Regions from separate parts of the Rhodohalobacter sp. 8-1 genome, predicted to be linked through region 1. Evidence: riboswitches for the same ligand, from Rfam matches in the RefSeq annotation. Region 1 holds a riboswitch; the other holds the start of a gene.

The links. A riboswitch is a leader RNA that binds a small molecule or an ion and turns the genes downstream of it on or off. The one in region 1 is predicted to bind thiamine pyrophosphate.
Region 2: it holds a riboswitch for thiamine pyrophosphate, as region 1 does, so the genes downstream of both, thiM (hydroxyethylthiazole kinase) here and AABW11_RS18110 (TonB-dependent receptor) in region 1, are expected to answer to the same signal.

What each region holds. Positions count from the first base shown of each region.
Region 1 covers NZ_JBBVMF010000026.1:19,579-36,472, reverse strand. The annotation lists gene smc (chromosome segregation protein SMC) at 1-2,590, shown strand, start outside; gene AABW11_RS18135 (class I SAM-dependent methyltransferase) at 2,692-3,792, shown strand; gene AABW11_RS18130 (tetratricopeptide repeat protein) at 4,043-4,999, opposite strand; gene AABW11_RS18125 (M20/M25/M40 family metallo-hydrolase) at 5,027-6,280, opposite strand; gene AABW11_RS18120 (hypothetical protein) at 6,467-7,180, opposite strand; gene AABW11_RS18115 (hypothetical protein) at 7,187-7,402, opposite strand; TPP riboswitch at 7,585-7,682, shown strand; gene AABW11_RS18110 (TonB-dependent receptor) at 7,760-10,099, shown strand; gene AABW11_RS18105 (YkoF family thiamine/hydroxymethylpyrimidine-binding protein) at 10,133-10,726, shown strand; gene AABW11_RS18100 (DUF6428 family protein) at 11,457-11,927, shown strand; gene AABW11_RS18095 (DUF2911 domain-containing protein) at 12,037-12,585, opposite strand; gene msrA (peptide-methionine (S)-S-oxide reductase MsrA) at 12,612-13,151, opposite strand; gene AABW11_RS18085 (SLC13 family permease) at 13,317-15,095, opposite strand; gene AABW11_RS18080 (MFS transporter) at 15,206-16,414, opposite strand.
Region 2 covers NZ_JBBVMF010000006.1:251,096-267,989, forward strand. The annotation lists gene AABW11_RS08390 (PAS domain S-box protein) at 1-3,589, shown strand, start outside; gene AABW11_RS08395 (Na+/H+ antiporter NhaC family protein) at 4,416-5,975, shown strand; TPP riboswitch at 6,143-6,241, shown strand; gene thiM (hydroxyethylthiazole kinase) at 6,332-7,141, shown strand; gene thiE (thiamine phosphate synthase) at 7,134-7,784, shown strand; gene thiL (thiamine-phosphate kinase) at 8,164-9,240, shown strand; gene thiD (bifunctional hydroxymethylpyrimidine kinase/phosphomethylpyrimidine kinase) at 9,313-10,137, shown strand; gene tenA (thiaminase II) at 10,204-10,854, shown strand; gene AABW11_RS08425 (universal stress protein) at 11,052-11,510, opposite strand; gene AABW11_RS08430 (APC family permease) at 11,417-12,907, opposite strand; gene AABW11_RS08435 (APC family permease) at 13,006-13,404, opposite strand; gene AABW11_RS08440 (TraR/DksA family transcriptional regulator) at 13,598-13,933, shown strand; gene AABW11_RS08445 (glucuronyl esterase domain-containing protein) at 13,977-15,233, opposite strand; gene AABW11_RS08450 (EamA family transporter) at 15,573-16,436, shown strand.

The DNA of each region.
Region 1 (16,894 bases):
GATTAAGAATGAGAAGGGAGTCATCGAAGGCCACGAGAAGGATATTGAACAGAGCATAACGGATCTTCAGGAGCTCCGGGAACTGAAAGAGACAAACGAAAAGCAGCTGAATAATTTTTCCGATACACTTGATCAGTCTGAAAAAAGCCTTCAGGAATCTAAAGAGATGTTCAACGCACTCCAACAGCACTATACGAAAATTCGTCACGAGCTGTATGAGCATGAAATCTCAGTGAGTAACGTCAATAAGAAATTGCGGGATATACAGTCAGACCGTATCAAACTGGAATCGAAGCTGGAAAACAGTGAAGATGATCAGCTGCGAATTAACCGGGATATTGAAGACCTTGAAGACGAAATTGAGAATGCTAAAGGTGAGCTGGGTATTGCCGGAAATAAACTTGCAAAGACAAATAGTGAACTGGAAGAGCTGGAAACAGAACTCAGCCAGGTAAATGAACAGCGGGAATTACTCCAGGCAAGACGGGAAGAACTGCGCGAACTGATGCGATCTGCAAAAAGTAAGATGGAATCAGCCCGTTCTGAGATCTCGCTGATGGAGAGCCTGGCCGAATCGAACGAAGGACTGCCGGGATCGGTCGCCTGGCTCACAGAGCATCATTCCGATTCATTCAATACGCTTCGATCTGTCGGAGATATTTTCCAGACGGGCGAAGATAAAGCAGCCGCACTTGAGGCTGCCCTGGGCGACTCAATTCATTACCTGGTCGTTGATTCCATGGACGATGCAGTTCGCGCTTCTGCCTTGCTGAAGGAGAATAAAAAGGGCCGCGCCACCTTTATCCCGCTTGCCGAACTTAGCGGCTCATATGATGTGGCTGATGAATCGATCTATGCCCACATCAATACAGAAAAACAATTTGATACCATAACACAGCTGCTAACAGGATCGGTGATGCTTACAGAATCCCTCAAGAAAGCCACTCCCCTGCCAGATGGAATCACAAGTGCCGTTTCGTATGATGGCGATCTTATTACACGCGATAAATTTTATAAAAGCGGAAGTAAAAATAAACAAGCCGGCATCCGGCTTGGAATTAAGGATAAGCTTGAGAAACTTCAGTCGAAACTTTCGGGCTACACTCAGGATTTCGAAAAAGCAAAAGCAGAGCTTGCTGAGGTTGAAGAGAAACTCAGCAAACTGAACCCGGAAACCGTACGCCAACTCATCAAAGAGAAGCAGAAAGAGATTCGGAAGCTGGAGCAGGAGATCAGCCGATACCAGTCGGGCATACAGGTCTACCAAAAGAATATTGGCGATCTGACCAAGAGAAAAGAGAATATCTCTGAAAATAGAGAGCAAGCAGAAGAAAAACTCGATACGCTTCAGCCAAGGCAGAAAGAGCTGCAGGAGAAGATCATTGAACTGACCGATCTTCAGAATAAGAAAAAGGAAAAACTGGAATCACTTGAAGATGAGAGGGCTATTGCACAAAACCGCTATAATGACGCCCAGCTTAAGCATCAAGACGTAAAGAACAAAGCTGAAAATCTCGAAAAAGAAATTGAGCGTGCCGAACGCGGAATTGAATCCGTTCAGAATCGGCTGGGGTCCCGGAAAAAGATGATGGCCGAAAGTGCTGAGAAAATTGAAACCTATACCGAATCAATTGAACAAACAGAGAAACAGCTGAAAAATACCCGGGAGATGAAGGTAGCCGCCGACGAAAAGCTGTCAGAAGCGGAAGAAGCGACAGCTAAAGAACGCGGTAACATCAAAGAGATTGATGATTCTCTGAAAGAGCTTCGGCGCAAAAAAGAAGTCAATACCGAACTTGTGCACCATCTCACAATGGCAAAAGAGAAGTTCGAAATGCAGGCACAGTCGTTATCAGATTATATCTGGGAAACCTATGGTATTCTCATGGATCAGCTCAAGCAGAAATTGCCGGAGGAAATGACGGCCGATGAGGCTAAAAATCGTGTAAGCTGGCTGAAGCAAAAACTAAATAAAATCGGCGATGTGAACCCGCTCGCTATCGAAGAGTACGAAGAGGAGAAAGAACGGCTCGATTTTTACGAGGAACAGATTGCAGATCTTACCGATGCCGAAAAGGAGATGCGTCAGACGATTGATGAGATTAATGAAACTGCAACCGAGCGTTTCAACACAACGTTCGAGAAGATTAGAACAAACTTTCACTCTGTGTTTCACACTCTCTTTGAGGAAGATGACTATTGCGATCTGCTGATCGAGCAGGATGTTGACGATCCGCTGGAGGCCAAAATTGAGATCAGGGCAAACCCACGCGGGAAGCGGCCGTCGAGTATCAGCCAGCTGTCCGGTGGTGAAAAAACCCTGACTGCAATCGCGCTGCTTTTTGCAATCTACCTTGTAAAACCATCACCTTTTTGTGTGCTTGATGAAGTTGATGCCCCGCTTGATGATGCTAACATTGAGCGCTTTGCGTCGATGATCCGCTCATTCAGCGAAGAGACACAATTCATTATCATCACTCACAACAAGAAAACGATGTCGAAAGCGGAAATGATGTACGGCGTTACGATGCCCGATACCGGTATAAGCCGCCTGGTCGGTGTTCGGATGGATGAGGTGGCTCAGGCGTAGTTAGTTTTAAGTGCTGAGTTTTTAGTGTTTAGTTTTTTTGTCAACTAATAACTCAACACTAAAAACTTAACATTCATTATAATGACTGGGGTCTGAATTACATGTCTACAAATTTAACTATTCACCGGTACCCGGAAACGTCCAATAAATCACTGCGGGCCTGGAATGCGGGTGACGAGTACATACTGGAGCAACTTGACGGGATGGATGTTGCCGGCAAATCGATTGCCATTTATAATGACCGCTTCGGCTATCTGAGCTGCCATTTAGCCGAATTAAAGCCTCATGCCGTGATCCACCGGAAGAGCCAGGAGAAGTCAATCCTGATGAATTCCCGCCTGAACATTATCACGGTCGAAGCAGAGCAATTCTATACACCGTTCAGTAGTCTTCCTAAGTCCGTCGATATCGGACTGATGCAAATTCCAAAATCAGTCGACCTGTTCCGATTTTTTCTGCATAAACTATCAGAATCCTTGTCAGATGATGGCATAGCTATCTGCGCGTTCATGACCAAATATTTCACCCCTGCCCTGCTGGAGATAGCCGGAGATTATTTTGAAGAGGTTGACCAGAGTCTGGCACAGAAAAAGTCACGTATTCTGGTACTAAGTAAGAAGAAACCGCTGCCTGACGTCTCATTCATTGAAACGTTTTCTCATTTATTCAATGGGAAACACACCGAGACTCTAAGCCAGTATCCGGGCGTATTTTCATACGGTCAGGTAGATTACGCAACCCGGTTTTTACTTGACAATTTCAGCCTCAGCGAAACCGAGAAGGCGGTACTTGATGTGGGGTCCGGTAACGGCGTGATTTCAAAGGCTTTGCAACTTCAGGATCCCAATAAAGAAAGGCAGTTTCATTTAATGGACGATTCCATTCTTGCTATTGAATCGTCCAAATTAAATGTGGATAAGAATATTTCCACATTTCACTGGACCGATACGCTGGATGAGATGGAAGATCAAAGTATAGATCTGGCTATCTCAAATCCGCCATTTCATTTTGGGCACGAAACGAATATTGAGATATCTGTGGATCTGTTTCGTGAGGTAGCCGGCGTTTTAACACCCGGCAGCAGGTTTGTCTGCGTTGCCAATCAGCACCTGGGCTACAAACCTTTTTTAAAAAAGTTTTTCAGGTCTGTTCAAGTTCTTACACAGAATAAGAAATTTGTGGTTTATGAGAGCCGGAAGTAGATGCCGAACTCTCAGGCGGAAGAGATAGGATTTTGAAGCCTTCATTGAAGGACAAGTTAGTGAAACAACTCTGGTTCAAGAATCAATCACCCAGCCTTAACGGACCCACCTCTGCGCACTCGCTGGACGCTAATGCGCTGTCTCCTCCGCGGAGGAGAGGTTAAAACCTTATCCACTGATTTTTTAAAACTATTACTTATCTGGTGCTATTCAACTTGTACATTCATTGAACCCACATAAGAATAACATCTCAGTCCCGCATCCTTGCCAGTTCCGCCTCAGCCGCGATATAACCAAACGCGGGCCAGTTGCCCTCGTCATACACCTGCTCCCAGATATCTATCGCCCGCTCTTCCCTGCCATTCATGTAGTGCCAGTTTCCAATGCCGTAACCAAGCGTAGCATTCTGCAGCGCATCTTCAGTGGTTTCCATCAGCCGTTCAGCCCGGAACACCCCGTTAAACACCAGCAAAAGATTCAGATAGGCTTCGTTTTCAATAACCTCAATGTCTTCAGATATTTCCGAAATTGCCCTGCCTGCTTTTTCTACCTGACCGTCTCGTCGGAGCGCCATGTAGTACCAGTACAGAGTTGCGATTCGCATATCCTGGGTCAGATCCAGCTCCAGGGCATTCTCATACGCATCAATAGCCGCGGGATACTCTGCCTGAACATAATGAGCTAATCCCTTATGATACCATACATTTGATTTTAGTGTACTTGTTGGCTGATTCTGATCGTTTGGAAGCCCGTCAGGTTCAACCCGGTCTTCCATATTTCGCATGAGCTCTGCGGCTGACTCAAAATCAGCAATAGCCCGATCAAACATTCGCAGCGTTAAGTAGCGATGGCCGCGGTGACGGTACATTCTCGGGTCATCCGGATGTTTAAAAATTCCTTCTGTAAACGTTTCAATGGCTTCCCTGTACTCACCAAGATAAGCGGCACGCCGGCCGAGCCATATCAGGCTTTCAGCATTTTCGGGATCACGCCTGTACTCCTGAAGAGCCGTTTGCACACTGTCTCCATACTCCTCTGATAGTTGCGGATCGAGCTCAGGCGTGTAAAGAGTATCTCCCAGCAGAGAAACTGTTTGAACACCATCCGGCATTTCCGGCAGCTCATAGCCGCTGGAGCAGGCAGATGCAGTAAGAAGAGTCAATACTAAAATGCAGGCCGTTTTATTTGATATAAGCATCTTTCTCATAGATAATCAGGTAACTATTTGATGGTTTCAAAACTGAATTTCAAGTGGAACCTCTTCACCTTCGCGCCTCACTACAACGGTAATACGGTCACCTTCCTCGATGTCTGAAAGTTTCTCCATATAGCCATAAATATCCGAGATCTCGGCATCCCCCATTTGAACAATCACATCGCCATCCTGCATGCCTCCCCGGTCTGCAGGATCCCCGCTGCGTACGCTCTCAACCCTGAATCCGTCACCGGAATATGAATAGTCGGGCAGAACGCCAAGCGTGGGGCCATCCATATCGAATGTAGTAGAGTGAGGGTTAGTTGATTCTCTGAATTCGATTTCTGAGGCATCGTAGCTATCCAGTTCTTCAACAACCGCAATAACATGTTCAGTAACTTTATGTATTCCACTTATGTTAAGCTTATCTGCGGTATCCGACGGGCGGTGATAGTTTTCATGAGTTCCGGTAAAATAGTGGAGAACCGGAATCTCGGCTTCGTAAAATGAAGTGTGATCGCTTGCGCCTGCTCCTGATGCTGCCCGAGTGATAGTCAGCGAATCAGTCTTAACAGTTCCGAGAATTTCGTCCCACCTGTTTGAGGTTCCTGTCCCAAAAATTGTAAGTTCGTTGTCTGTCATTCGACCAATCATATCAAGATTTATCATAGCTGCGATGCTGTCTGGCGAAATCTCCATCTGATCTACAAAATAGCGCGAACCAAGCAAACCAAGCTCTTCACCGGAAAATGCAATAAAGAGCATATTTTTTTGGATGGGGTTATCCGCAAAATAGTCAGCGAGCTCCAACAGTCCTGCTGCTCCTGAAGCATTATCATCTGCACCCGGATGGATTACCGGTTCATCACTTTCATTCATAGAGATAATCCCGCCGGTCCCCTGCGAGTCGTAATGCGCAGCGATAATAATATATTGTCCGCTTCTGCCGTCTCCCTCAATAAATCCCACAACATTTCTGGAGATATAATTTTCAATATCCATGGCTTGCGGCATTGGCCCTTCGAGGGGAAACTGCTGGATGTACGTACCTTCATCACCGGCAGGCATCAATCCCGCAACTAAAAACTGATCCGCGATATAATTTGCCACTGCCGCTTCACCGGCCGTACCGGCAAGACGCCCTTCGTAAGCAGGATCTGTCAATTTTTCGATATGGTCCTCAACCGTAATCTCCGCTGAGTCTTCTGTTCCGGGCTGGGCACAAGAGATAAACAGCAGGACAAACAAAGCGAAACCAATGGCTTGACAGACTTGAGATGAATAATTTTTCATAGCGTTGGGGCGTATTTCAAATTCAATGCTAAAATACAGTGATTCCTGAACTTTGACAGCATGAATTTATCATTTAGCGGACTTTGTTTGATGCTGTCATTACAACTCGTTTAGGTAGTAAGCCTGAAATTTTATAATGATCAGTGCAAACTTGCTTGAGCATTTGTACCATGGAATAAGCAGTATTTATTTAGTGCCTAACTCTCTGAATTTTGTATACGTCTTTGGATCAAACGGACTAACGGAAACAATTTTATCATATCGGATTGCCACAGAAAAATCAGATACCTTTACATCAAATTCTTCGGGTTTGTCAATAATCTGTTTATATATCTCGCCATAATAGGTTGTAAATTCTATTTTAAAATTTATTGAATCCCTATATCCACTAGATAATGGATTTAACATTATCGATTGAATTTCATCATTAACACAAAAATACGTATCGGTTACTTTCCCCATATACACCTTTCTGCTATCAAGTGTAATCAGAACTTCACTGTTTCTTTCAAATGACTTTAAAAGTGTCATTTCGAATGCATCATCATCCTGTCTGATAATCCTTTTTTTCATTTCATCTTTATCGAGAATATAATTAAACGTGGTTAGCGCAGTCCCGATAAATACAAGAGAAAGCAAAGCGGGCAATAGTTCTGGATGTGCTAGAAAATCATGAAGAAATTCTATCCACTCAGGTATTTTTGGATTGGCATATTCATCAAGTATAGCAGCTCTCCATAGCAAAAACGAAAAACCATAAAAGGACAGTCCCACCACAGCAGACTTAAAAAGAATCACATACCCATTATCCCTTACTGCCCTAAATCGCGTCAGATAGCTGTATTTTACAAATATAAAACCACCTAATACCGGAATAAGAATTGTGTTCAGAGCGGGCATTCAATTTTAGGTGATCGAAGTAAGCTCTTCTTCTTGTTCAGTTTTTTTGTTACTAAACACTTTACCAAAAGTGTTATTTATCTCTTCGAGTTCTTTTTGGTTCTCCTCGATAGAATAGTATTTGTCTATATCTATACGGAGTCCACCATAGACAGATCCTTCCACATGATACGAAGGCTTGTTATTAAAAAATATCAGATAAGATTTAATTTTTTTCAGCATGATAGACTGATTCGTTCTATAATCAATATAGTTTGCACATTTGAATAACGCAATTTCAACATGTTTATTTAAATGCCACTGCCTTGCATAAAGGCAACTGTTTCTGTCATTCAAGAAAAAACTGTTTACCCGCAATCCTTTCTTGAAGCCCACATCAAACAGCCGTACCTTTTAATCAATCAACCAAAGGTTGGGGGTGTCCCGCAGTAATGGGACTGAGATCATACCCTGTGAACCTGAACCGGGTTATACCGGCGTAGGGAAACCGAGATCTGCAGCATCTGCATGATATCAATCGATATCAGCAAAAATGTTGTGCCCCCTCCTTCAATCGAATCGTAAATTGATGGAGGCATCATGTTTCAAACGTTAAAATTATACTCATTTCTATTTCTGCTGGCCGTTTTCTTCGGGCCGGACCTGCTTTCAGCTCAAACTATACAGGGAACTGTTCAGGATTCCGTTTCAAACGAACCGCTGCATGGAGCCACCATTCTGCAACAGGGAACTCAGAACGGAGCGGTTACCGACCAAAACGGATCGTTTCGCCTTGAACTGCAACAGAATCAGGATAGTCCTGTACTCATCGTAAGCTACGTGGGTTATTTCGCAAAAGAGGTCAGCCTGGAACGGGGCCGGACGAATCAGCCTATTACCATATCACTAACACCCTCATCATTCCGCGGCAGCACTATTTTTGTGGATGACGTGCGGGTAGATGCGCAGGCGCCTGTTTCGCAAACCACCATTCCCCGAGCCGAAATTGAGCAGGATAATATCGGCCAGGATCCTATCTACACGCTGGAACGGCTCACGCCATCTATACTAACGCACTCAGACGCCGGAACCCGTTTTGCCAATTACGGCTACATGCGTCTGCGCGGGATGGATCAAACCCGCATCAACATGACCTTAAACGGCATTCCGCTAAACGACATGATTGACCAGGGTGTGTTCTTTTCTAATTTCAACGATTTCGGAAACAGCATCCAGTCGGTACAAGTGCAGCGTGGTGTGGGTACAACCACTCATGGAACGGCATCGTACGCCGGGTCTATTAATTTTGAGTCCCGTAATATTGTAATGGATGCCCCATCCGCCGGCTTGAAACTCTCTGGCGGCGCTTTTAACTCCTACCGCGCAAGTGCTGAGCTGAACACGGGCTCGATTGACAATTACGGACTCTACAGCCGCTTTAGCAAAACAGAATCAGACGGATATCGAGATAACAGTGGTACCGACTCACGTTCGTTTTTTATGTCGGGCGGATATTTTGGGAGCCGCAATATCTTCAAAGTGACAGCTTTCACCGGCTTCACAAAGAATGAGCTTGCCTACACGCACATCCCAATTGATCAAATTAGGGAAGACCCCACCACAAACAATCTGTCGGTTCACGACATCGATAATTTCGGACAGCAGTTTCTGCAATTTCAGTATGGCAGGGGTTTTACTGATCAGCTCACACTAACCTCATCTCTATACTACGGTGGTGCCGGCGGTGATTTTCCCGTTGGTTATGCAGGACAAGATGGCGAGTTCATTCAGCAAATTTTCAGCTTGTTTAACGATCACTATGGTCTGCAGTCTACCCTTCAGTTTGCCGAAGGAGACCGGATTAATCTGTCTGGCGGTTTGCACGCCTACCGATTCGATCGCGTCAATGAAGAATCGTTTGAACCCCAGAGTGAAACTACTTTTTACAGTGATGAATCTAAGAAGGATGAGATCAGCACCTTCGTGAAAGCCTCGCGAAGATTTGGAGACCTTGAGCTCTATGGCGATTTACAGCTGCGTGCCGTCTGGCTTGATCTGAACCCGGACCTCTCATACCTGGCAGATCAAAACGTCTCTGCTTCGCAGGTTGATGTTCCTACGCGCCAATACACCTTTCTAAGCCCAAAAATCGGGGTTACTTATTTCATTAATGATCATTTTAACGTATACACGTCATTCGGACGAAGCGGACGTGAACCCACCCGGCAGGATATTCTGGGCGCCACAAATATCAATGCCTCGAACCTTGATGTGGTAAGTGATCCCAACTCAGTTAAGCCTGAATATGTGAATGATTACGAGGGCGGATTTCGCTTTCGCTCTACCCGGTTCGCAGGTAAACTGAATGGATTTTTTATGAAGTTCAGCAACGAAATCTCTCCAACAGGCGACTACATTCCGGAAGGATTTATTCAGCTTCGTGAAAATATCGATGAAAGTTCACGTTATGGCCTGGAGGCACAGATACGATGGATTCTGCACCGACAATTCACGCTTTCCGGAAACGCCACGTGGATGCAGACAAACATTGCCTCATTTTCACCAAGCGGGTCTGACCAGGTTTATGAGGATGTTGAATCGATCCTGAGCCCGGACTGGCTGATCAATGGTTCACTTACCTACTCGCCGCAGGCATGGCTCGATGTAACGCTTTCAGGACGTTTTATGGGCGAAGCGTACCTCGAACTGACCAACCAGAGTGATATGATCTTACCATCATTTTTTAAAACAGATCTGGGTGTCGATGCGCGGCTTAGAAACAACATCACCGCTTCAGTTAAAATCAATAACATTACTGACGAACTTTATTTCACAAACGGCGCACCGCTTGATACCAATTTCGATGGCGCAATCGACACACCGGGCTACATCGTTCAGCCGCCACGTCACGTATTTGCTGAAATTGAATTCAGATTTTAAGCCGATTAGAACATTTAACTAAAAAACTCAACTATGTCTGAAGAAAACCAGGATCAACCGCGAATAGCTGGCGTCAGTTTTTCACTCTATCCTATGTGTGATAACTTTGCCGATCTTATTTTGACGGCCATCAAAAAAGTAGATTCGTCTAAAGTATGGATGAAAACGGATCGTGTGAGCACAATCGTAAGAGGCCGTATTCCGCATATATTTGATGTCACTCAGGCTGCGTTTCTGGAGATTGCTAAAACCGGCGAGCATGTGGTGTACAGCGCCACGTTTTCGGTTGGCTGCCCGGGCGATACCGAAGGCCATGCGTATATGGATTCGGATGATGTTCTCATGAATCAAGATTTGATTAAATCTGTCGAACAGGATCTGTCCGCCAAATTTGCCCTTTACCCGATGGGCGGGGGAAATTACATGGATCCGATTTATGAACAGATTGAGGCCATGAAAGGTCATGGTGTTGATGTGGAGCTTACCCACTACGAAACCATGCTCGATGGACCGGCTCAAAATATCTTCAAGGGCCTGCAGAGTGTTCTTCAGGCGATGGAGGAAGCCGGGTCTCCTCATACGGTTATGACGGTAACCCTGTCAGCCAACAGCCCATCCGCTAAGTAACATTTTTACTTGACGCGCAACAGAAGAAAGCTGCAACATCCAAGTTGTGGCTTTCTTTTTTATGTTTCTACCGGAAAGTTTTTGGGTTGATGGCAAAATATGTGAATAATCGCTCAGAACATGTTCAAAATTTTCTAAAATTATAGGCCATTGCTTTTGAAGATCCTTCTCTTCGCCATCAACGACAATGGCTCGATCAGGATGATGCGCTCATTTGTTAGCAAGTGGGCGCGTGGGTGCATTCGTCGTTTTCAATATCGCTTTGTCTTCACGCCGCCCGACACGCCAGCCGAATCATTGTCATTCTGCCTGCCCCTCGGGAATAAAACGGAGGTTTTCCGTATTGTGCCCCGAGAGGGATGCCTTGGGCAAAGAATCTGAAAAAGCAACAGGTTTTGTGCTATAAAATGGCTGGAATAATCTCCTTATGAACCACCTGGCTTAATCAGACCATGCATAGGATTATAACATGGACCCACAAACTTTCTGGTAGAACCTTTTTTATTTAGAATCACCCTAACCCAATATGGCTTGTGAAAAGCTTTGTATCTTTGATTTTCCCGGATCACCGATCATTCTGTTTACTATTCATTTCTTTAAACTCAGCAAACAAAATCAGGCAAAAGGCAGGTATTTATAAACCATAAAAAATTCATCAAACTATTTGAATAAAGTTTATTTAATCGTAATATTACGATGAATAAATCAAAAACCACTTACCCCAAGTCACATGAAACTTTCAGAATTTAAAAAAGCACTTCAGACGGTTGATGGCGTCCGTTTCCAAACACCTGCCGGATCTGACATTCCCGCTCACTTTCACATTACTGAAGCAGGTCTGTCTACCAAACATTTTGTTGATTGTGGCGGCACTATAAGGAAAGAGTCGGCCGTAAGCATGCAGCTCTGGACTGCAGAGGATTACCAGCACCGATTATCTGCTGAGAAATTACTCGGTATCCTTAATAAAGTCGGTTCTTTGATTGGCGACGATGATCTTGATGTTGAAATAGAGTATCAGTCAGACACGATTGGCAGATATGGAGTTGAATTCAGTGATACTCATTTTCAACTGATTCCTAAACAGACCGATTGCCTTGCAAAAGAAACATATGGAATTAAGCCCAGCGTTGATACAATTAAAGCAGTTCAGATGAATCCAGCCTTAACTGCCTGCAGCCCTGGTAGTGGTTGTTGCTGAAAAGTGGAAATGGACGAGAATGACTTTACGCGCTGATTAATTTATAAAAAAACTCCCGTAATTTAGTCACGGGAGTTTTTTTGAAACATATCTTGTAATTGGGCGCTGGTTATTCGTTCACAGGCTCAATTTGTACCGAAACACGTGTATCAGCCCAATGAATGACCATATCTCCGCTTTCTTCCGAAATATCTTCAAAATAGATCAGCATCTGTTCTACGAAATAAGATTCTTCGGCATCAACCTCCACGCGAAGTACATCTTCACTCATATCGTACTGTGTTCCCCATGAGAGTTTATCATTGATAATGATGCTCCATGTTTCTTCTCCTGGTTCTGAATAGAGCGAATATGTGCCGGCCTCAACCCGTTCTCCTTCGATAAGAACATCATCAGAAAAGGTAATAGCCGTTGATTCATTTGCTCCTGTTCTCCAGACTTCATCGTATGGTACCAGTCCACCAAAAATATTTCTGTTGTTCACGCTTGGCCTGCCGTAGGTAAGCGTAACTTCGGTTGTACCAATTGTCTGGCTTACGGCTGCATTGGGGCTAGTTCTTGCGCCGTCGTTTGAGCGCTCCTGGGCAGCAACAGGCAGAGAAATCAGCAGGGCCAGTGAGCACGCGGCAATGATGGTAAGGATTCTGTTTTTAAGCATGGTGGTTGATTTTGGTTAGGTTCAGGTTAGTTAATACTGTCTTGCAGCAAATTGGGAAAATCTTTTTTAAACTTCGCGATTTTTGGAGCAATTACAATTGAGCAATATCCCGCATTGGGATTGTTGTTATAGTAGTTCTGGTGATAATTTTCGGCTACACTATAATTTTTAAGCGGTGTTATTTCCGTAACGATGGGATCTTCCCAAAGATCAGACTCATCCGTTTTTTCCAATGATTTTTCCGCGATTCGTTTCTGCTCGTCATTGTGATAGAAAATAGCTGACCGGTACTGCGGCCCAACATCGTTACCCTGCCGATTGAGAGTTGTAGGATTGTGTGTATGCCAAAATACTTCGAGCAGAGTTTCGAAATCAATAACTTCAGGATCATACGTTATACGCGCCACTTCGGCATGGCCGGTATTTCCGCGAACAACCTGATCGTATGTAGGATCCTCTACATGGCCTCCTGCGTACCCTGACTCAATGTCCACGACACCTTCCACGCGCTGATAAATAGCTTCTACACACCAAAAGCACCCTGCTCCCAATGTAGCTACTTCCATGTCGTTACCTGTTTCATCACCATAGTTTTGGACTGTCATTGATAATCCTATAAATATTAAAGTTAGCATCCATTTCATAGTACTGATATCTTTTTTTGATCTTGGTGTATTCAACGCGAAACTTGATAAAATCGTGCCGTGGCCGGTATATAATTAAAAGGTCCATCAGAAAGACCATATAATGGGAATAAAGATAGTTGCAAGAATCCAGAATATGAGATTAAGTAAGATTCCAATCTTAAAAAAATCAACAACTTTATATTGTCCCGGACCATAAATCATCGTGTTGGTCTGGTAGCCAAATGGGGTGATCAGACTCAGCGATGCCGCAAATGTGACCGCATACAGGAATGGCTCAGGTTCTACGCCCATTGTGGATGCCGACTGGATGGCAATTGGGGCCAGAAGCGCTGCTGAAGCGTTGTTCGACATCACGGCTGTAATAAGAAGTGTAATCAAGAAGAATCCCGACATCAGCGCGGTCGGACCAAAATCTGCAAGGCCTGAAATCATCATGTTAGCGAGTAATTCTGCCGTTCCAGTTTTATCCATAGCCGTGCCAAGCGGCAGCACACCTGCAAGAAGTACCACAACTTTCCAGTTCACGGCATCGTATGCTTCGCTCGTTTTAAGACAGCCGGTCAAAATCATCAGCACAACACCTGTTACAGCACTAACCACAATTGAGGTAATTCCAAGAGCTGCCGTAAGTACCACACCGGCAACTATTGAAATAGCAAGCGGTGTTTTGTTGCTTCGCTGCGTCATGATATCCGGATCGGTAACCATAATGACGGACGGATCAGATTCTATTTCATTCAGTCGTTCGCTATCCATGATCAGCAGCAGTGAATCTCCGCTTGAAAGCTCCTGTTCTGTAAGATCATTATGCTTTAATCTCTCTTTATGACGTATTGCAAGGGGTACGGCACCTAATTTTTGGTAAAAGTTGTACTTTCTTAAATTCGATCCATCCAGACCGCCTTCGGGGGCAACTACCACCTCAACCAATGCATCCTGGCCTTGTTGCAGGTCTATATCAGCCCACTCTCTCGGTGGCTTGAGGCTAATATCTTCCCGTGCCACAAGTTTTTTTATCTCCTCTTTGTTTCCCCTGATCCGAATAGTATCTCCGGACCGTAACTTAACTTTATTCCGCTGGGCTGATGAATCCATATCTTCCCTGAATATCCGTATAACATCAAGATCAAGTTCTTCTGTAAGCTCTTTTTTGTCAAAAATTCTGCCTAACAAGTCAGACTTTGAATTGATAATGATGTCGGTGAGAAAGTCTTGCAACTCAAAATCTTTGGTGAGGTTGCCTTGCTCTCTCCGTTCAGGTATCATTTTTATTCCAATAGTAAACATGAACAGCAGTCCGGAGACGAGAAAAATCAGCCCCATGCCTGTAAATTCAAACATTCCAATGGCATCCAAGCCTCGCTCCACAGCAATAGAACTCACTAAAATATTCGTTGACGTACCAATGAGCGTGCACACTCCCCCAAACATACCGGCAAATGAGAGAGGCATCAGCAGCTTAGACGGGCTAACATCAATGCGGGTGGAGATGCTCATCATTACCGGAATGAAAATAGCCACTGCGGCGGTGTTATTGATGAAAGCCGAGACGACTCCAATGAATACCAGAAGGCACAGCAGCCAGGGGTTAAAGTTAACCAGCATACGTTCAGAGAAGAAATCGCCGGCGGTTTTTAATATACCGGTGCGCCGGATTCCATCACTTAAAATAAACATGGCAGCTACTGTAATAGTCGCCGGATTGCTAAATCCCGAAAGGCCTTCTTGCGGGCTTAGTATACCGCTGACCAGCAGGCTGACCATAATCACAACTGCAGTTACATCGTACGTTATATGATCTGTTACGAACAGGTATGTAGCGATGACCAATAGAATAAGTACGAAAGCGATCTCAAATGTCATTTGAACTCCTTCAGTTGCAAAATCCAAAGAAAGTGAAATTCCTGATAAATGCAACCCACTGATTCAGATCAGGTTGGGTTTAAAAACCTGCCGCTATTGTTAACACAGAATCAGGCTTCCAGCTGCCCATCAAACAGCAGACGAAGTGAAAACAGCCCGCCGATGATAGTCGTTACCAATGCAATGAGAAAGATTGATGGCATTGTGACGCCGCTGTCAAGCCAGAGCCCCATAATAAACGGGCTCGCAGCTGTACTTACAACCATAATTGACGAGAATAGGCTGCGAACAGTACCAATCATTCCCAATCCGAACATTTCTGTCCAAAGAGCTGACTTCACCGTTCCCGCCATACCAAACGTTGCACCAAACAGGCCCATATACACAAACGCTGCCCAGGGTGACGAAAACTGACCGCCGATAAAAAAACCGAGTATCATTGGAATCAAAAAGAATGGGAAAACAGTATGCGCCGAATATTTATCAACCAAAGGGCCTGTAAAAAGTCCCATGAGTATTCGGGTTGCCGCAAACATTATAAATGATGAGGCGATGATTGCAGCCGTCCACCCCAGCTGATCGGCGTATGAAACCTGGTACAGAAATAGACCGGTTGCCCAAAATGGAGGAAGCAGAATTGATGGTAAAACAAAGAGTAGTTTTGGGTGTTTAAATATAATTTTATAGCTCTCTTTTGTTGATACATCCCGTTTTCGTTCATCCTCTTTTTCAGCCACGGTTTCACTTTCACGAACTAAAACCCAAATGGCGGGAATGAGCACGAGAAGTATCAGCGCCGAGATAATCCCCCACGTAACCCGCCAGTGAAATAGTGCCAGCAGCCCCGCAATAGCTACCGGAAAAATCGCCTCGCCCAGCGGAAATCCAAGATTTGATATACTCAGTGCTTTCCCCCGCTGATGATCGAAAAATCGCGCCATTGTTGTTTGTGCGGTATGACTGCTTAGCCCCTGTCCCGTGAGCCGCAGTAACACCAGCGATATAAACAGGATTGATATATGCCAGGAGATCGTCATGAGAACAGCTGATGTGAACAACCCAAGCGCAACAAGCATGCTGTACCGGCGGAGTGCAATTCGATCGATCCACTGGCCAAGGTACGGCAGGGAGACAGCACTTGTCAGCGTAGCAACCGAATAAAGTGTTCCGAAGGATGCGTTCGTCAGGTCAAACGCTGATAGAAAAAAAGGGACAAAAAGCGCGATAAGGAACGTTTGTCCAAAGCTTGAAAAAAATGTAAATGAGACTGCAAATGAAAGCAGTTTTCTCTCTTTCAGTGCAAAAGCAATATAGGTCATTAAACGACTCTATTATGAATTATCAAAACCTTAAAAATACGGTTTTTTACCAGTAAATGAAGGGATTTTACTCACAAAAATGCAAAAGCGCTTTCTGCGGGTTTGATGAAGACCGACAGCGAAAGGTCGTAGTATGACTAAACAATTTTTCTCCGGTCGCCTCACTTCAAAATACTTAACGTTTCTTCTGAAATTTTTTAACCCACCGAGTGTCATAAAAAAAAGGGTCCTACCAGAAAGATTGTGTGTTGGAAGTAAAATCAGTGAACAATCTCTCTGAAGATTTAAAAAAAAATCAAATAATATACCTTTGCTTTTGCAGATCCTTCTCTGCGCCATCAACTACTTTGGCTCGATCAGGATGACACACTCATGGGATAACAAACGGGCGGCGTGGATACAATAGTCGTTTTTTCAATATCGCCTTGTCTTCACGCCGCCCTCCATTCTTGCCGAATAATTGTCATTCTGAATAAAGCG
Region 2 (16,894 bases), on a different contig from region 1:
AGACACGTTTGAATTCACGTATGTGAGTCCGCAAGTGAAAGAGATGCTTGGCTATACACCTAAAGAGTGGCTTGATGAGCCGGAGTTCTGGGAAAACAAAATTCATCCGGAAGACAGAGAGAATGCAGTAAATTATTGCCAGAGAGAAACGACAAAAGGAAAAAATCACGAGTTTGAATATCGGTTTAAGAAAGCAGACGGCAGCTACATGTGGCTGAAAGATGTGGTGACTGTCATCAAAAAAGATGAAAAACCAGTGCTTTTACGCGGGTTAATGCTCGATATTACAGACCGGAAAGTTAGTGAAAAAAACAGGCTTGCCGAACAAGAGAAGTACCAGTCAATTTTCGAAAATTCGCTTGCTGCGTTCATGGTTACACGGCCGGACGGATCGATACTTGAAGCCAACAGGGCGGCCTGCAAGTTGTTTGGTTATAGCGTTGATGAAATTCGTGAGCTCGGACGACATGGATTAATCGATCCCGAGAGTCCTGAATTAAACGACAGGCTACGCGAACGTATGGAAACGGGCAGCACGACTGGGGAATTGATTGGGATTCATAAAAGCGGTAAAAAAATTCCGTGTGAATTTTCATCGGTCCTATTCAAAGATATCAACGGTGATCCCCTCAGTACCGTAATGATGGTAGATATTACGGACCGGAAATATTACCACAAGAGCTTATTACTGTCCAATATGCAGCTGAAAGAACGTATAAGAGAGCAGAAATGCATCTACGCGATCTCACAGCTTGATGAACAGAAATTGTCGGTAGAGTCTCTCTTAAAGGAAGCCGTTGACATTATTCCATCGGGATTTCAGCATCCAGAGATCGCGCAGGTCTCCATCACATGGAAAGAGCAGCTCTATCAAACCGAACAATACAGCTTATCAGCCCGGCAGTTAAAAGTGAAAAGCCGCCGATTTAAAGAGTGGCCATTTGTGATTGTGGTCAGCTATGGAGATGACAAACCTGAGGCAGGCCACTCTTCTTTTCTTGATGAGGAGCGTAAGCTGCTGGCCTCAATCAAAGATCAGCTGGCGATTAAAATTGAGAAGATTCTTCAAAAAAAGGAACTGGAACAGCGAAACGCCTATATCGACGCCACCATTAATAATCTGCCTATCGGTGTGGGGACACATGACTTAAAGAGTGGAATCATAACGTTCAGTAACTCAAAACTGGAAGAGATTTATGGCTGGCCAAAAGATTCCTTTCAAACGATTGAGGACTTTTTTGAGAATGTGTACCCGGATGAAGAGTATCGCAAACATATAAAACAGAGGGTTCTGAATGATATTGCGTCTGGGGATCCCGAGCGAATGCAATGGAACGGGATTGAGATTACGACCAGGGACGGCCGGAAAAAAATTGTCAATGCAAAAAATATTCCGCTGTTTGAACAAGACCTGATGATCTCCACGGTAGTGGATGTTACAGCTGAAAAAGAGAGTGAAAAGGAACGAATTCGCCTGCTTGAAAGCATTTCAGATGCTTATTTTGCACTCAATTCAAGCTGGCAGTTTACCTATGTGAATAAAGAAGCGGAACGTGTGCTCAATAGACGAAGCAGCGAAATGGTCGGTCAGAATATGTGGGAGGTTTTTGCTGATTTGAAAGAGACGGAGATCCACAAGATATATCAAAACGTATTTGAGAGCCAGATTCCAACGTCAACTGAATTTTTCTATAAGCCGCTCAATACATGGTTCGATATTTCAATTTACCCCAATAATGGCGGACTTTCAGTCTTTTTCAGAGATATCAACGAAAAGATAGAACGGGAAACAAGGCTGCGGGACCTTTCGCTGGTGGCATCAAAAACAACCGATTCCGTAATCATTACCGATGCGGAGGAGCGCATCACCTGGGTGAACGATGCGTTTACGAAGCTTTCCGGGTATTCGCTGGATGAGTGCAAAGGCCAGGTTCCCGGTGACTTTCTGCAGGGCCCAAAAACAAACTCAGGTGCCAAACGTCGTCTTAAAAAAGGTATTGAGAAAAAGGTTTCGGTGGATGAGGTCATACTCAACTACAGTAAAGATGGAAAATCATATTGGCTTGAAATTAATATCGACCCTATTTTTAATGAGAATGGTGAGTGCACGCACTTCATTGCTATTCAGCGGAATGTTACAGAAAAAGTTGAACGTGAAGAGAAACTCAGGAAAACTGTTGAGCGATATGATACCGTATCGAAAGCCACGAGTGATACCATCTGGGATTTTGATCTTTCCGAAGATAAAATGCATTATAATAACAACATCTACACAATGTTTGGCTACAAATTTGAAGAAGTTAGCCATTTGGCATCGTGGTGGCGAAGTAAAATTCACCCCAATGACCAGCTTTATATAAGCCAGGAATTACGGAATGCCATATCATTTGGAAAAGATCGTTTCCAGATGGAATATCGCTTTCGCTGTGCTGATGGTTCCTATAAACACATCTACGACCGTGCTTTCCTGATTAAAGGTGAGAACGGCGATCCGGTGCGTATGATTGGAGCCATGCAGGATATCACAAAGATGGTGGAAGAGCAGGAACAGATGAAATTGCTGCAGTCGGTCATTACAAATACAAATGAATCGGTTGTGATAACTGAAGCAGAGACAATGGATCAGTCTGGAGGAAAGATTGTGTATGTAAATGATGCATTTACAAGCATGACAGGCTATTCGGAAGAGGAAGTGCTTGGGCAAACAACTGACTTTTTGTTGGGGCCGAAATCTGACCCGGAGCTGTGTAACCAGCTTCGTTCTTCTTTGGGGAGCCAAAAAGCATCAGAGATTGAGTTCATAAACTACAAGAAATGCGGTGAGGAATTCTGGGTTCATACCTCCGGGGTGCCAGTAGAAAACAGAGATGGTGTTTGTTCGTGCTGGGTATTTATTAGCCGGGATATTACCGATCAAAAAGAGCAGGAGGAGAAAATACTTTCCTCGTTAAAAGAGAAAGAGACACTGCTTGCTGAAATTCATCACCGGGTAAAAAATAATCTGGCCGTGGTTTCTAGCCTGATGGAATTACAGGTGATGTACAGCAATGACAATGAGCTTCAAGGGCAATTAATGAGCAGTGTGATGCGCATCAAGTCGATGGCAACCATTCACGAACAGCTTTACCAGTCGAATAGCTTTTCGAAACTGCAGTTTTCTGATGGCCTGAAACGGCTTGTAAATAGCGTTGTGGGTACCCTCCAATCGGACGTAGAGATCATGCTTACGTATGATTTGGACGATGTGGAATTGAGTATTAACCAGGGAATCCCGTGTTCACTTTTAGTGAATGAGATCATCACAAATATTTTAAAGCATAGCTACAAAGGCAGGGCATCAGGCAACATTAATATTTGTCTGCGGGATTCGGGCGAGGCGATCCACCTCGAAATTGAGGATGATGGAAATGGACTTCCGGATGGTTTTGAGGAGATGGATACAACATCGATGGGCATTCAGCTTATTGATCTGCTGACCCAGCAGCTGAAAGGCGAAAAGAGATATCGTTCTGATAGGACCGGAACCACTTTCTCACTTCGTTTCACAAAGTATGGTGGAAAAGGTGCGGGCAGTACATTTGTGAATTAGGGGTGCGCTGATTCGTACCCCGATGAGGTGTTACGTAGAGCGGCGTCGCTGACCCGCTCCTGATGCACACCGAACGATCTTGATTTTGGTTGTGCAGCTACCTTTTTAAACGTTCAGACATAAATAGGGTGCGTTGCTGCCTCTGAAGGATATTCCCTCGGGTCAGGCGACCCGAGCTACGTAGATCGAAGCTCCCGCTTCGGGTGCTGCGATACTGCCCATGCATCCATTGCAAGACACATCGTTGATATAGAAAAATGACCGACATTTGATTCCACTCGCTAACTTATTTCAAAACCTGTCGAACGGGGACGTTCGACCCACGTAGAGCGGCGTCGCTGACCCGCTCCTGAAGCACACCGAACGAACTTGATTTTTGGTTGTGCAGCTACCTTTTTAAACGTTCAGACATAAATAGGGTACGTTGCTGCCACTGACGGATATCCCCTCGGGTCAGGCGACCCGAGCTACGTAAATCGAAGCTCCCGCTTCGATTGCATTGAAACGACTCACTGATCCATTGCGAGTTAAATCATTGATACAGAATGATGACCACCATTTGATTTTAGCTTGTGTACAGTTATTAGTACAGGCTGTAAATAAGAGAGTAACAATTGAAAATGTAAGCGCAATAATGTGTGTGAGTTTCATAAACTAGAGGTTTTAAAATGAAGATTGATTACTCTTTCACCCGTATTACGAGATAACTGTATTACGAGATAAAACGCCGGGCGGATTGGTAGATATTCTGTTCCACAGTTCTTTCTTTGATTTTTGAGAGCAACCGTTATCTTATCCCATCTGAACTGAACACATCATTTGTTTTATGAACGACTCTCAAACCTACGTTGCCAAAACTTTTGGAGACCCTGTAACACGCCGTAAAATTTATTTTGGGGCGTTTCTCGCACTTGTGATTGCCGGGGTTTACTTTGCCGGCGATTTTCCTAAGACGAATGATCATTACGGATTCTGGAGCATTATGCCGCCTCTGGTGGCAATCGTTCTGGCGTTTTGGACCCGTGAGGTTGTAAGCGCCCTGTTTATCGGTATCTGCCTCGGGGGCGTGATATCGGGTAATGTGAACGTGGTGGAGGGTTTCCTGATCCCCTCTATTGGTACCGAAAGTTTTGCCATGATACTGCTGGTCTATTTGTGGGCGCTTGGCGGGCTGATTGGCATCTGGACCCGGACCGGCGGGGCGGAAAAATTTGCGGCATGGGCAAGCAGCCTTATGGTGAGAGGGCCGCGGTCAGCTAAATTCTTTACCTGGATGATGGGGCTTGTATTCCACCAGGGAGGGACCATCAGTACCGTCCTTACCGGCGCCACGGTGCGGCCCATCGCGGATAAACATAAAGTATCCCACGAAGAGCTGGCTTACATGGTTGATTCCACCGCCTCTCCTGCTGCAACGATTATCCCATTTAACGTATGGCCGTTTTACGTGGGCGGATTAGTGATCGGTACACTTCCACTTTTTGAAACACAGCTGGATGGCGTCAATTTCTTCATTTCGTCCATTTTATATAATTTTTACGGTATGTTTGCTATCCTGATTACCTTGCTGTTTGCATGGGAAAAACTGCCATGGGTTCCCGGCAAGAAAATGCGGGCGGCAACTAAACGGGCACGTGAAACCGGCCAGCTCGATCGTGAGGGCGCCACACCAATGGCTGCTGATGAGCTTACCCAGAACAAAGTGCCTGAAGACTATAATCCGGGCCTGATTGATTTCTTCGGGCCGATCGGGACACTTCTGGGCGTTGCGATTATCCCCTATCTGTACACATATGTATATCTTGGACAAAAAGAAGACCCGACCCTGTTAATTGCTGAGGCTTTCGTGCTTGCTGTTCTTGCAGGACTTGGAATTGCAATTGCAAAGGGAATGAGGCTCCAGGAAGCGATTGACGGGTTTATTGACGGTTGTAAAGGCGTGACCATTGGTGCGATTATCCTGGCCTTGGCTGTTTCGCTGAAAGAAGTGGCAGATGCCGTGGGTACGGCTGCTTATGTGGTAGATCTTGTCGGTAATGTAGTAGCACCGATGGCACTGCCCGGTATCCTGATGATTCTCTGCATGATCATCGCGTTTTCCACGGGTACATCCTGGGGTACCTATGCGGTAGTTTTTCCCGTGGCTGTTCCGCTTGCCTGGGCTGTTGTTCCCGATCCGTTTTTTCTTTCGCTCTGTTTCTCGGCTGTAATTGGGGGCGCCGTGTTTGGTGACCAGTGCTCTCCCATTTCAGATACAACAATATTGAGCTCACTTGCTACCGGGTGCGACTTGATGGATCATGTGACCAGCCAGTTTCCTTTAGCCATTCTGGCAGGTGTGCTGGCGATGCTTAGTTACGCATTAATGGTGTTCTTTTATGTTTAGACTTTAGATAAAAGATTATAGATCAGAGATGTCAGATAGACAAAAGATGGCAGATGACTTGTCGGCTTACACATCACCAAAAATCTATAATCCCTCAAGATTTTCTATTATCATTCATCTAAAATCTTCTCCCCTGCCAATGATTGAAAGTTTTCTTATGTTGTGATCGATATCATTAGGGGTGTCCCGCGAACGCCGGGGCTGAAAGAATACCCTTATCACCTGATCCGGATCATGCCGGCGTAGGGAAATGGATCGTTTACATACTCTTTTTCCCTTTCGAGTCTGTATCGTGCCGTTTTCTCTCCAATTGCATGTGAATGATTTTCATATGAATTTAAAAACAGCTTCAGACGATGAAAGAATCAGAGATTACATGGACTTATCTTGAGAAACTTAAAGAAACCGGGCCGCTGGTTCACAACATTACCAACTATGTAGTGATGAACAACACCGCAAATGCCCTGTTATCTATAGGTGCCTCACCGGTGATGGCCCATTCTACGGAAGAGGTTGCCGATATGGCGGCTATTGCAAGTGCACTTGTCATCAACATCGGAACCCTGAGCAAGCATTGGGTGGAGGCGATGGAGATTGCGATGAAATCTGCCTCTGAAAACAATGTACCCATAATTGTTGACCCGGTTGGGGCCGGAGCCACAGCCTATCGAACGGACACCGTAAAGCATTTGATGAGCGTCAACTCGCCCGATATCATCCGCGGAAATGCATCCGAAATTGGTGCACTTTATTCAGCAGACGTGAAAACAAAAGGAGTAGACAGCACGCAGGACAGCCAGTCTGCAATTGAAGCGGCACAATACCTCGCAAAGGGATATAATTGCGTGGTTGTGGTGAGTGGTGAAACAGACTACATCATTACCGAAACACAAACCCGGTCTTCCCACAACGGCCATCCTTTGATGGGGCGTGTAACAGGAATGGGATGTACCGCTTCCGCTTTGATTGGTGCATTTTCCGGAACTGGAATTGGTGCAGAAGAAGCCTCCCTTGCAGCGATGCGCGTCATGGGTATTGCCGGTGAGATGGCTGCTGAGAAAGCGGATGGGCCGGGCTCGTTCCAGGTCCATTTTTTGGATGCTCTTTATCAATTAGATCGTAAAGTGATTGAGCATCGCCTGAAGCCGGAGAAAGCCCATGCGTAATATCGATCTTAGCCTCTACCTGGTAACAGATCGCGATATGCTACGGGGGTACGCCTTGCCCGAATTGGTTAAAACAGCCGTGGAAAATGGAGTCACGACAGTCCAGCTTCGGGAGAAGGACGCATCAACCCGCGAATTTATACAGCTGGCGGTCGACCTGAAAAAAGTGCTCGATCCACTTAATATTCCGCTGATTATCAACGACCGGGTGGATGTGGCGCTTGCAACTGATGCAAGCGGCGTGCACCTGGGTCAGAATGATATGCCGGTGAGCATTGCGAGGAATCTTCTTGGCCCCGATAAAATCATCGGGCTGTCTGTGGAGACCAGAGAAGATCTCGAAACCGTTGACGCACTCAACCCGGATTACCTGGGTGTAAGCCCAATATTCAGCACACCTACCAAAACTGACACTATCAATGAGTGGGAGTTGGATGGTTTGAGGCTCGTTTCCGAAAAAACTGATTTCCCGCTTGTTGCCATTGGCGGAATCAATGCTGAGAATGCCCAAAACGTGATGGATCATGGTGCCGACGGACTGGCAGTGGTGTCGGCCATTTGTGCCTCTGAGGATCCCGGTCAGGCTGCAGCCCTTTTGCGAAAAGAGATCGACTTAGTAATGGGGCATCAATACCAAAGCTGATGAGTAGGGTAAAAACTAAATTAAGATCTAAATTCGATTATAGATGATGCAATTAATACTGAGGCTGTCCAAAAAGGTTTGTTCAATAAAGAACTTTACAATCAAATAGTCATACCGGACTCCGATCCGGTATCTCCTGCCCATATCAACGATTGGAGATCCCGTATCCCCCGTAAGGGATCCCATTGGGAAAGTACGGGATGACACCCTTTTTGGACAGCCTACCGGGGGGTGGTAGCCTTAGGTCTTTGAACCCAAATTAATCAAAGAAACCTGTTTCCCTACAGGGATTTGGCACAACCATCCCTCAATCCCCTCTTGGGAAGGAGGGGACTTTCTAATCCGAAAACCTATTTTAAAGATAAATTAATCGATCAACATGAACGAGGAAGCGCCATTTAAAGGATTTGAATCCCTGTCTGAGCTGGGTGAGTTTGGTTTGATTGATCAGATCGCCGGCCTATTCGGTAAAGGCTGTGTTGAGGATACGATTGGTATCGGTGATGACTGTGCGGTATTGCCATATAAAGATGGCCAATCACTGCTAATCACAACAGATATGTTGATTGAAGATCGCCATTTTCGCCATTCCTGGATCTCAGCAGAAGACCTTGGCTATAAATCCCTGGCGGTGAACCTGAGTGATATCTCGGCGATGGGCGGTAAACCGCTATACGCGTTCCTGAGTATTGGTTTGCCGGATGATCTTACTCTCGACTGGGTGGAGCGGTTTTTCAGGGGAACACGTGAACTTTCAGAAACAAATGGAGTAAAATTATTGGGCGGTGATACCACAAAAAGCCCCGGGCCGATGGTGATCAATTACACCGTTCTTGGCGTTATGGACGAAGACTCTGTTCTGTGGAGATCATCTGCAAAGCCGGGAGATCAAATAGCGGTGCTTGGAAAGCTGGGTGAATCCGGTGCCGGGCTGAAACTGCTCATTGAAAACAAATCCTCGTACAGTTCTTCAGAACAGGCCATGATTAAATCTCACAGCCGGCCACAGCTCTATGTGGAGGAATCACAGTTTCTTGCATCTAATTCTGCAGTGCACGCAATGATCGATCTGTCGGACGGTATTCAGTCTGATGCCGGGCATATTGCTAAAAAATCGGGGGTAACACTACAGGTTGATGCAGATCGTATTCCGATAACTTCAGATTTGAAACAAGTTTGTGAATCATACAACTGGGATTCGCTGGAGCTGGCACTGTCTTCTGGCGAGGATTACGGATTGCTGTTTACGTTTGATGAAGCGAATGCAGGCAGACTATCGGATGAGTTTAAACAAAAATTCAATATCGAGCTTACTATTATCGGTGAGGTTAAAGACGGTTCGCCGGAATTGACCCTGTTAAAAGATGGTGATGCATTTGATATCGGGAAAAAGGGGTTTGATCATTTTAGAAGTGAAAAGCTGGAGCGAAGCGACAGTTCCGATCCCTCGGGGTGAAAAGTGAGAAGTGAAAGCTGTGGGTAAACTGCACGGGTATCAATTGTGTAAAACTAGAAAAGATATTTCAATATGACCTCAAAAAAATATACAAGAGTACTCACTATTGCGGGATCCGACAGTGGTGGTGGAGCAGGAATCCAGGCCGACCTGAAAACATTTTCTGCACTTGGGTGCTATGGAATGTCAGTTATCACTGCTTTGACGGCACAGAATACGGAAACTGTAGCGGGAATTCAGGCTGCCGAGCCGGAATTTGTAGTTCAGCAAATAGATGCTGTTCTGGATGACATCGGTACTGATGCGATCAAAATCGGAATGCTCTTTTCGGCTGAAATTATCGAAGCTGTGGCGGAACGGCTGAAGGCGTACAAATCAGACAGCATTGTACTCGATCCTGTCATGATTTCAAAAAGCGGAGCTCAGCTTCTGAAAGAGGATGCTGTTGAGACAATGGTCGAACAGCTATTTCCGATCGCTTTACTCATCACGCCAAATATACCGGAAGCTGAAAAACTAACGGGGATTGATATCGGGACGGAGGATGACATGAAACGTGCCGCGGAAATCCTGTTCGATACCGGCGCTCAGAATGTACTGATCAAAGGTGGTCATATGAATGGGGATCAGTCAAAAGATATGCTCTTTTGCAATAGAGACGGGAAAACCGATACGTATGTTTTTGCTTCAAAACGTATCAATACAAAAAACACGCACGGAACCGGATGTACCTACTCATCGGCCATCGCATCCTATCTTGCACACGATTGTGACCTGGAGAACGCCGTAAAATTTGCCAAACAGTATGTTAAGGGAGCGATTGAGGAAGGGGCTTCCTATAAAACCGGATCGGGCCATGGTCCGTTAAATCATTTTTTTGATGTTTGGAACAGATAAAATTCAGCACAGCTTAGCTTTCAGTTATCACTTTAAATCAAATAGCATAATCAACAAATATCAAACATGTCATTTACAACATCACTTTGGGAAGAAATCACGCCTATCTACAAAAAAATTTTGGATCTACCCTTTAACAAAGAATTGACGGAGGGCACGCTTCCTGAAGATACATTCGCTTTTTATATGAAACAGGATGCTCTTTACCTCGCCGATTTTTCCAAAGCATTGGCCATTGCCGGAGCAAAAAGTCAGTCTGCGGATGAGCTCAAGGATTTTCTCGATTTTGCTACCGGAGCCGTGGTAGTAGAACGTGCTCTTCATGAAAGCTTCCTTCAGAAATTCGATACCCACATCGACGTAGATAAATCGCCGACATGTTTTGCATATACACATTTTCTTCTTTCCACGGCTTCTCTGGAAGATTATCCTGTGGCGGTTGCAGCGCTATTGCCCTGTTTCTGGATCTATCGTGAAGTCGGGCTTCACATCCATCAAAAATCTGCCAAAAACAATCCTTACCGGGAGTGGATTATTACATACGCCGGAGAGGATTTTTCAGAAAGCGTGGATCGTGCAATTGAGATCACTGAACTGGCGGCTCAGAAAAGCTCTGATGCTGTAAGAGGACGAATGAGAAGTGCATTCGCAGACTCAACCCGCATGGAGTGGATGTTCTGGGATTCGGCCTATCGGGTGGGGCAGTGGCCGGTATAACGCACCGTGGCGTTGCTGACCTGCATTCTGATCTTAAAAATACATGGGATGTCTTTTACTGGCAAATAGCATGGATATTTTCCAATAGTATTGTAGTATATCTTAGCTTTTTGTAATTGTTAGACATACCATGTTTAAACATTTGGCCGAAATCTACCTAATTGTCAGCAAAGACAGCCGTTAACTGTGGGGTCCGGCTATTTTTCACTACCGGAATCGGGAGAGGAACTCAAGCCAAGCTGTTCTTTCATGCGTTTCAGGCCTTCACTTGCTTTTAGTTTCCAGTCTTCCGTGAGGTAACGGCGTACCATCAATACAGAACACGGAGCGCTGTCTGCTACGATATCAGTGATGGTTCCAAACAGGACATTGCGAATTCCCCATTCATGTGAGGCGCCGATGATGGTCAGGTCAAAATTCTCCTCTTTAAGAATCTGGTCAATACCGTCTGTCACACTTTCTGATTCGATGATTTTGATGTTAAGATTATCGAACGAATCGGCAAGTGGTTCGATGATTTTTTTTAGTTCTGCGCGTTCATCCTCCTTCACGGTTCCGGGCTTCACGAGCCGTAACAATGTAAGGTTAGCGTCCAGATTACGCGCAATACGCAGCCCGATTTCAAGTCCCAGCTGTGCGTGGTATCCGCCCCCCAGGGCAACAGGATGGAGTCGACCTTGTCGAGCCCGCGATCCTTTAGAATCCCGACATCGGCCTTCAGATTTTTGATGATCTTTTGAACGGGTGAATTGTAGATGCGGCCGATGCTGAATCCTCCCTGCCAGCCCATGAGCATCATGTCTGCTTTTCGGTTTTCGGTCTCTTCAATCAAGCCGTTAAATACATTATATGCAGCTTCGGATACGGCTTCAAAACTCGTATTGGCAAGGGCTTTGGCACTATCTGAGGAAACTTCGCCTTTTTTTAGTTTCACTTGTTCTCCTATTTCTTTAATGCTGTTTACCACAGATTGCCGTTCTTCCAGTTTTCGGCGAATGGTTGATAACGGCGTTTGATAAGGTACCTTTACGATACTCAATCCTGTAACGCGTCCCGGCTCTTTAGCGCCGGCGGCTATCATCTGCCCCAGCCGCAAAAGATCACCCTCGGTTTCAGGATTGGCCAGTGCCGTGACAATATGCCGCGGTTCGATGGCATCCAACGCCCTTACACCGGGCTGCCACTCCTCGGATGGTTCGGCTTCATGAAGCTCAACCGGAAGGCCGAATATCTTGAGCCCGTGCACTTCCCATCGCTTCTTGAAATCCGGCAGGGCATCCTCGAACTCCACACGTGATCGCCCCCATGCCAGATACCAGCCTAAACTGCCGATAATGAGTACTGTTACGGCGATCTGGGCAAATGTGCCTGAAAAAATAATAATCCCAAGACAGCAAATTGCGGCTACGAGCTGCAGCCATGGCGTTCCGGGTGATGGGTACGTGGGCTTGTACCACGAAGGATTGGCGGCCCTTAGCATGACACATCCAATATTGAGAGCCGCATAGCTGTAAAGCTGAAGCACACTTGCCACTTTTGCAAGGTTTTCAAGGCTCTCGAGAAGTAAAAATGAAAGTGCAAGGATTCCTGTAAGAATAATTGCCCGGTAGGGTGTAAGAAGTTTTTTGTGAATCTCGCTGAGCCAGTTTGGCATCATCCGGTCGCGTGCCATCGCCAGGTTAATGCTCGATGATGCGAGAATGCTGGCATTTGCTGATGAGATGGTGGCAAGAAGCCCCGCCAGGATAATCAGCACAACACCGGGGTTCCCAAGCATTTGCCGGGCAGCGGCTGTTAACGGGTCGGGAACGTCGCCGATCGTATCTTGTGTGAAAATTCCGCCGATCACTAATAGAATCACTACATAAAGCACAGTCACAAGTGCCACCGAACCAATAAGAGCGCGCGGTAAATTTTTAGACGGATCTTTGATCTCTTCCGCCACAGCGGCGATTTTCACAAATCCGAGGAAAGAGACAAATACAAGCGCGGTGGTCCCGAAAATAGGTTCTGTTCCGAATGGGAAAAAGGGGCTAAAGTTGTTGGAATCTATTTAAAAACACCGAATAAACTAAATCCGCCAAGAATTACAAACAGTGTTAAGACGATTGTGACCTGGGTTCGCCCTGACTCCTTTGCACCTACGACATTCTATATGGTAAGGAGTACACCGCCAATAAATGCGCCCCAGAATGCAGTGACGGGAAGAAACTGAGATAAATACTCGCCCATGCCGAACAGGTAAAATGCAATGGCAAATGTGAGGCTCAGCCAGATACCCACGCCCGATATGGCACCGAAGGCGGGACCGAGTGAGCGTGACACGAAAAAATAATCACCGCCGGATGTGGGTATGCCGGTGGCAAGCTCTGTGGCACTTGATGCGGCAATCATACAAACGATACCAGACAGGATGTAAGCAAAAATGGCTGCCGGGCCCGACATCTCAAGGGCTACGCCGGCCAGCAGGAAGATACCGGCACCGATCATTGTACCGGCGCCGATGGTTAATGCGTCCCAAAACCCAAGTTCGCGTCTGAGCTCACTCATTTCAATGGGGCTGAATTAGAAGGATGAAAAATCTGCGTTAAAAAAACGTGTACTCATTTTGTTCAGGACCCACAGACGATATCTTGAATGAGACCGTAATGAACATATCAACACCGCAGTCTTGTTGTTGACCGCTTTGATGAATATTTTCAATGACAAATAATATAAATTTTATAATTAGAACCAAATTTAGATGACCGAAGATGAGAAAAAAGAGATCAAACGAATCATTGATGAGCAGATAGAATCCGTTCGTGAAGAGATTGAAGAGCTGAAGGAGCTCACCAAACCGGTAAAGCTGGATGCATCGGTTGGCCGTTTGTCACGCATGGATGCCATTAACAACAAAGCGATCAACGAAAAGCAGCTTCGGGACAAAAAAAGCACGCTCCAAAAGCTGGAGCGGGCGCAGGAGAGATATGAAGAGGGTAAGTTGGGCAAGTGCCTGAAATGCGGGAAAGAGATCCCGTTTGGCCGGCTCAAATTTATGCCGTACACCACCCGGTGTGTGCAATGTGCCGGGCGGTAGCAATGATTAAACAATCTCCTGGCTAATACTTCTGATAAAACCGTTACCGGAGGCCGGGTGTGCTCCAGGGGATCCAGCGCTCGTTTTCAAATGAAAAGCTTGCATCCGTATCAAAAATATTAGTTTGAGCCGGGTTGTTCAGGAGAAACGTTTCAACAAAAGCAGCTACATGCGGCTTCTGAGAATCGGGCAGCTGGCAGTGGTTATGGCCGCTCACCTGCGAAAATCCCATCCGCTGAGGTACGCCCATCGCAGTCCAAACCTCACGGGCTGCCAGTGACGCGCCATAAGTGCTTTTTGGTCCCAGCCAGTCGATCCCCGAATGTTCAATAACAAGCAGTCCGCGCGGTGCAACCATACCCATCACCTCGTGATGGTCGAACGGCAGTTTCTCCACCGATTCACTGAACTGCGAAAAGGACTCCCTGAGCCAAACATTTTCACCGACAATTTGCCGCAGCGTTTGCACATTTTGCCCGTTTTCTAGCATGGTATCGGATATCCGCCAGGATGCAGCTCCACCCGCGCCCGACTCCTGGGGAATGGTGAGGGCGATTCGCTCATCAAATGCCCCGGCAATCAGCGCGCCTTTTCCATTTCTTGAGCAGCCAGTTACACCCAGCCGTTCGGTGTCAATCGGTGAATCCACAGTTTCCAGGAGGTCAATCACCCGGCTGACGCCCCACGCCCAAGCCATGAGCGCACCGGCGGGATGATCGCTTCCGTACAAATCATAAAACAAACCGTTACCTCTTGAAGATGCATTCATCTGCTCTGCAATCGCGCTATTTGGAAAGTTGATCAAGGCCACGCCAAGACTGTCGAGCTGATCATTATCCAGGAATGAGCGGCCCATACCAATGATAGCAGGATAAGGAGCCTGACCGCCGGACGGCAAAATCACTTCTGAGTTGAAAGAGATCGTGCGTCCCTGGTGTTCTATGGTAAGCCGGAGCGTTTCGTTTTCAAACGATCCGGTGACCGATTCCGGGGCACTTGGTTTTTCTCCCAGCTCAAACTGCTGGGCCATTTGGCCAATTTCATCACGTCTGCAGTTCCAATGGTCCATTCTGGATACTTGGGAACCATCAGAAAAACTGAAAGGATTTGGCAGATGAGCGACGGAATCAAGCTCTGAAAATGACAAATCAGGGGCTTCCGGACAATTGCTGCTGGTTTGACCCGACTCCGCTGACATAGCAACAGGCAGCGCTGCGGGTGATTCCGCCCGGTTATTTGTACATGAAACAGCCGCCAGGAAAAGCAGCGCGCAGTATATAATTGTTCTGAATAGAGACATCTGGTCTGATATGTTAATTTGGTTCACGTATCTTTGGCTGTTTGAATATGGACAAAGAATCGGTTCAAGTAAAGGGTGGATACCTGAGTTCGAATTATAATGTCTTTTGATTGGAGTAAAAAGTCCTCTCCTTCTCAAGGAGGGGATTCAGGGGTGGTTATGCCCAGGGCATCGCATCCCTCTGGGGAAACAAGATTTTGAGTCTAATTTAAATTCAAAAATTTAAAGCTACCACCCCCGGCCCCTCCTTACACAGGAGGGGAGTTTTATTTGTCCTGATTTAAAATCAAACTCAGATTAAAACTACTTTCAGATGAATAAATTAAACTCTTTAACCAAATGATCTACCTGGTTTTTGCTTTCCTGACCGCCCTGTTTGAATCGCTGAAGGATCTGTCGGGGAAATTTGGCCTTGGCCGGCTTGATGAATTTTTTATCGCCTGGGTGATGTCGGCACTTGCGCTGCCTATTTTGCTTCCAATTCTATTTGTTACCGGTATCCCTGAATTGAATGCTTCATTCTGGAAAGCGCTGCTGGCAGGTGGCGCATTAAATGCGGTGAGCCTTGTGCTGTACATGCGGGCGATCCGCATGTCAGATCTGTCGATTACTATCCCGATGATCACATTTACCCCGATGTTCTTGTTAATCACATCACCGTTTATGCTTGGGGAATATCCATCAGCCGTTGGCGTGGCAGGCGTACTGCTGATTGTTGGCGGATCGTATATGCTGAATATAAAAGTACGCGGAGAAGGGTTCCTGGAGCCATTTAAAAAACTGGTGGTAGATCCCGGGCCGCGGCTGATGCTCCTGGTGGCGTTCATCTGGAGCTTTACAGCAAACATCGATAAGATCGGCGTTCAGAATTCATCGCCTATCTTTTGGTCGGTGGCCATGACCTGCTTTCTGGCGGTAGCGCTGTTCCCGGTAATGCTGAAGTTTTCAGATCATAGCAGGGAGGATATCAGAAAGCAGGCCAAACCGCTGATCGCTCTCGGAGTCTTCAATGCGCTGACGTTTGTGACCCAGATGATCGCCATCAATTTCATTTTTGTTGCTTATGTGATATCCATCAAACGGGGCAGTGCCATTTTGAGCGTCTTTTGGGGTTACTTCTTTTTTAATGAGAAAGGATTGCGCGAACGGCTCTTGGGCGTGATCATCATGGTGGCGGGCGTGTTTTTGATTACGTTGTCTTGATGACTCTCTTAGTATTGATAAATAATCAATCATCCCAGTTCCTCTTTTAAGGCAATGTTAATTACAATGACTAATTTCTTTCTCTCGTATTTTTAAACGGTCAAAAGTACGCAAAACCCATCGAATGCGCTCCCCGGATGCCAAACGCCTTCGTCAGTAATCAAAGGCCGGGCTATTTGAAGGTTAATGAACAGCTAATTTGTAAAATCAGATCATTGCTATGTCATTTTAGAGCTGACACAGATTTAATGACAGGACTATACGGGCCTCGAAAGAATTGGCGATAAAGGGAGCCGTAAGATCTGTGGAAACCCTTTATCATAAGGTCAGAAAAACTTAGAATTATAAAGTTTTAGCTCTAAAATTTAGAGATTTGAACAATCCATTTTAATATTTTGTATTGATTGGTATCTTTTGATCAGACTAAAAGCAAAAAAGCCAAGGGCAATGGATGAGAC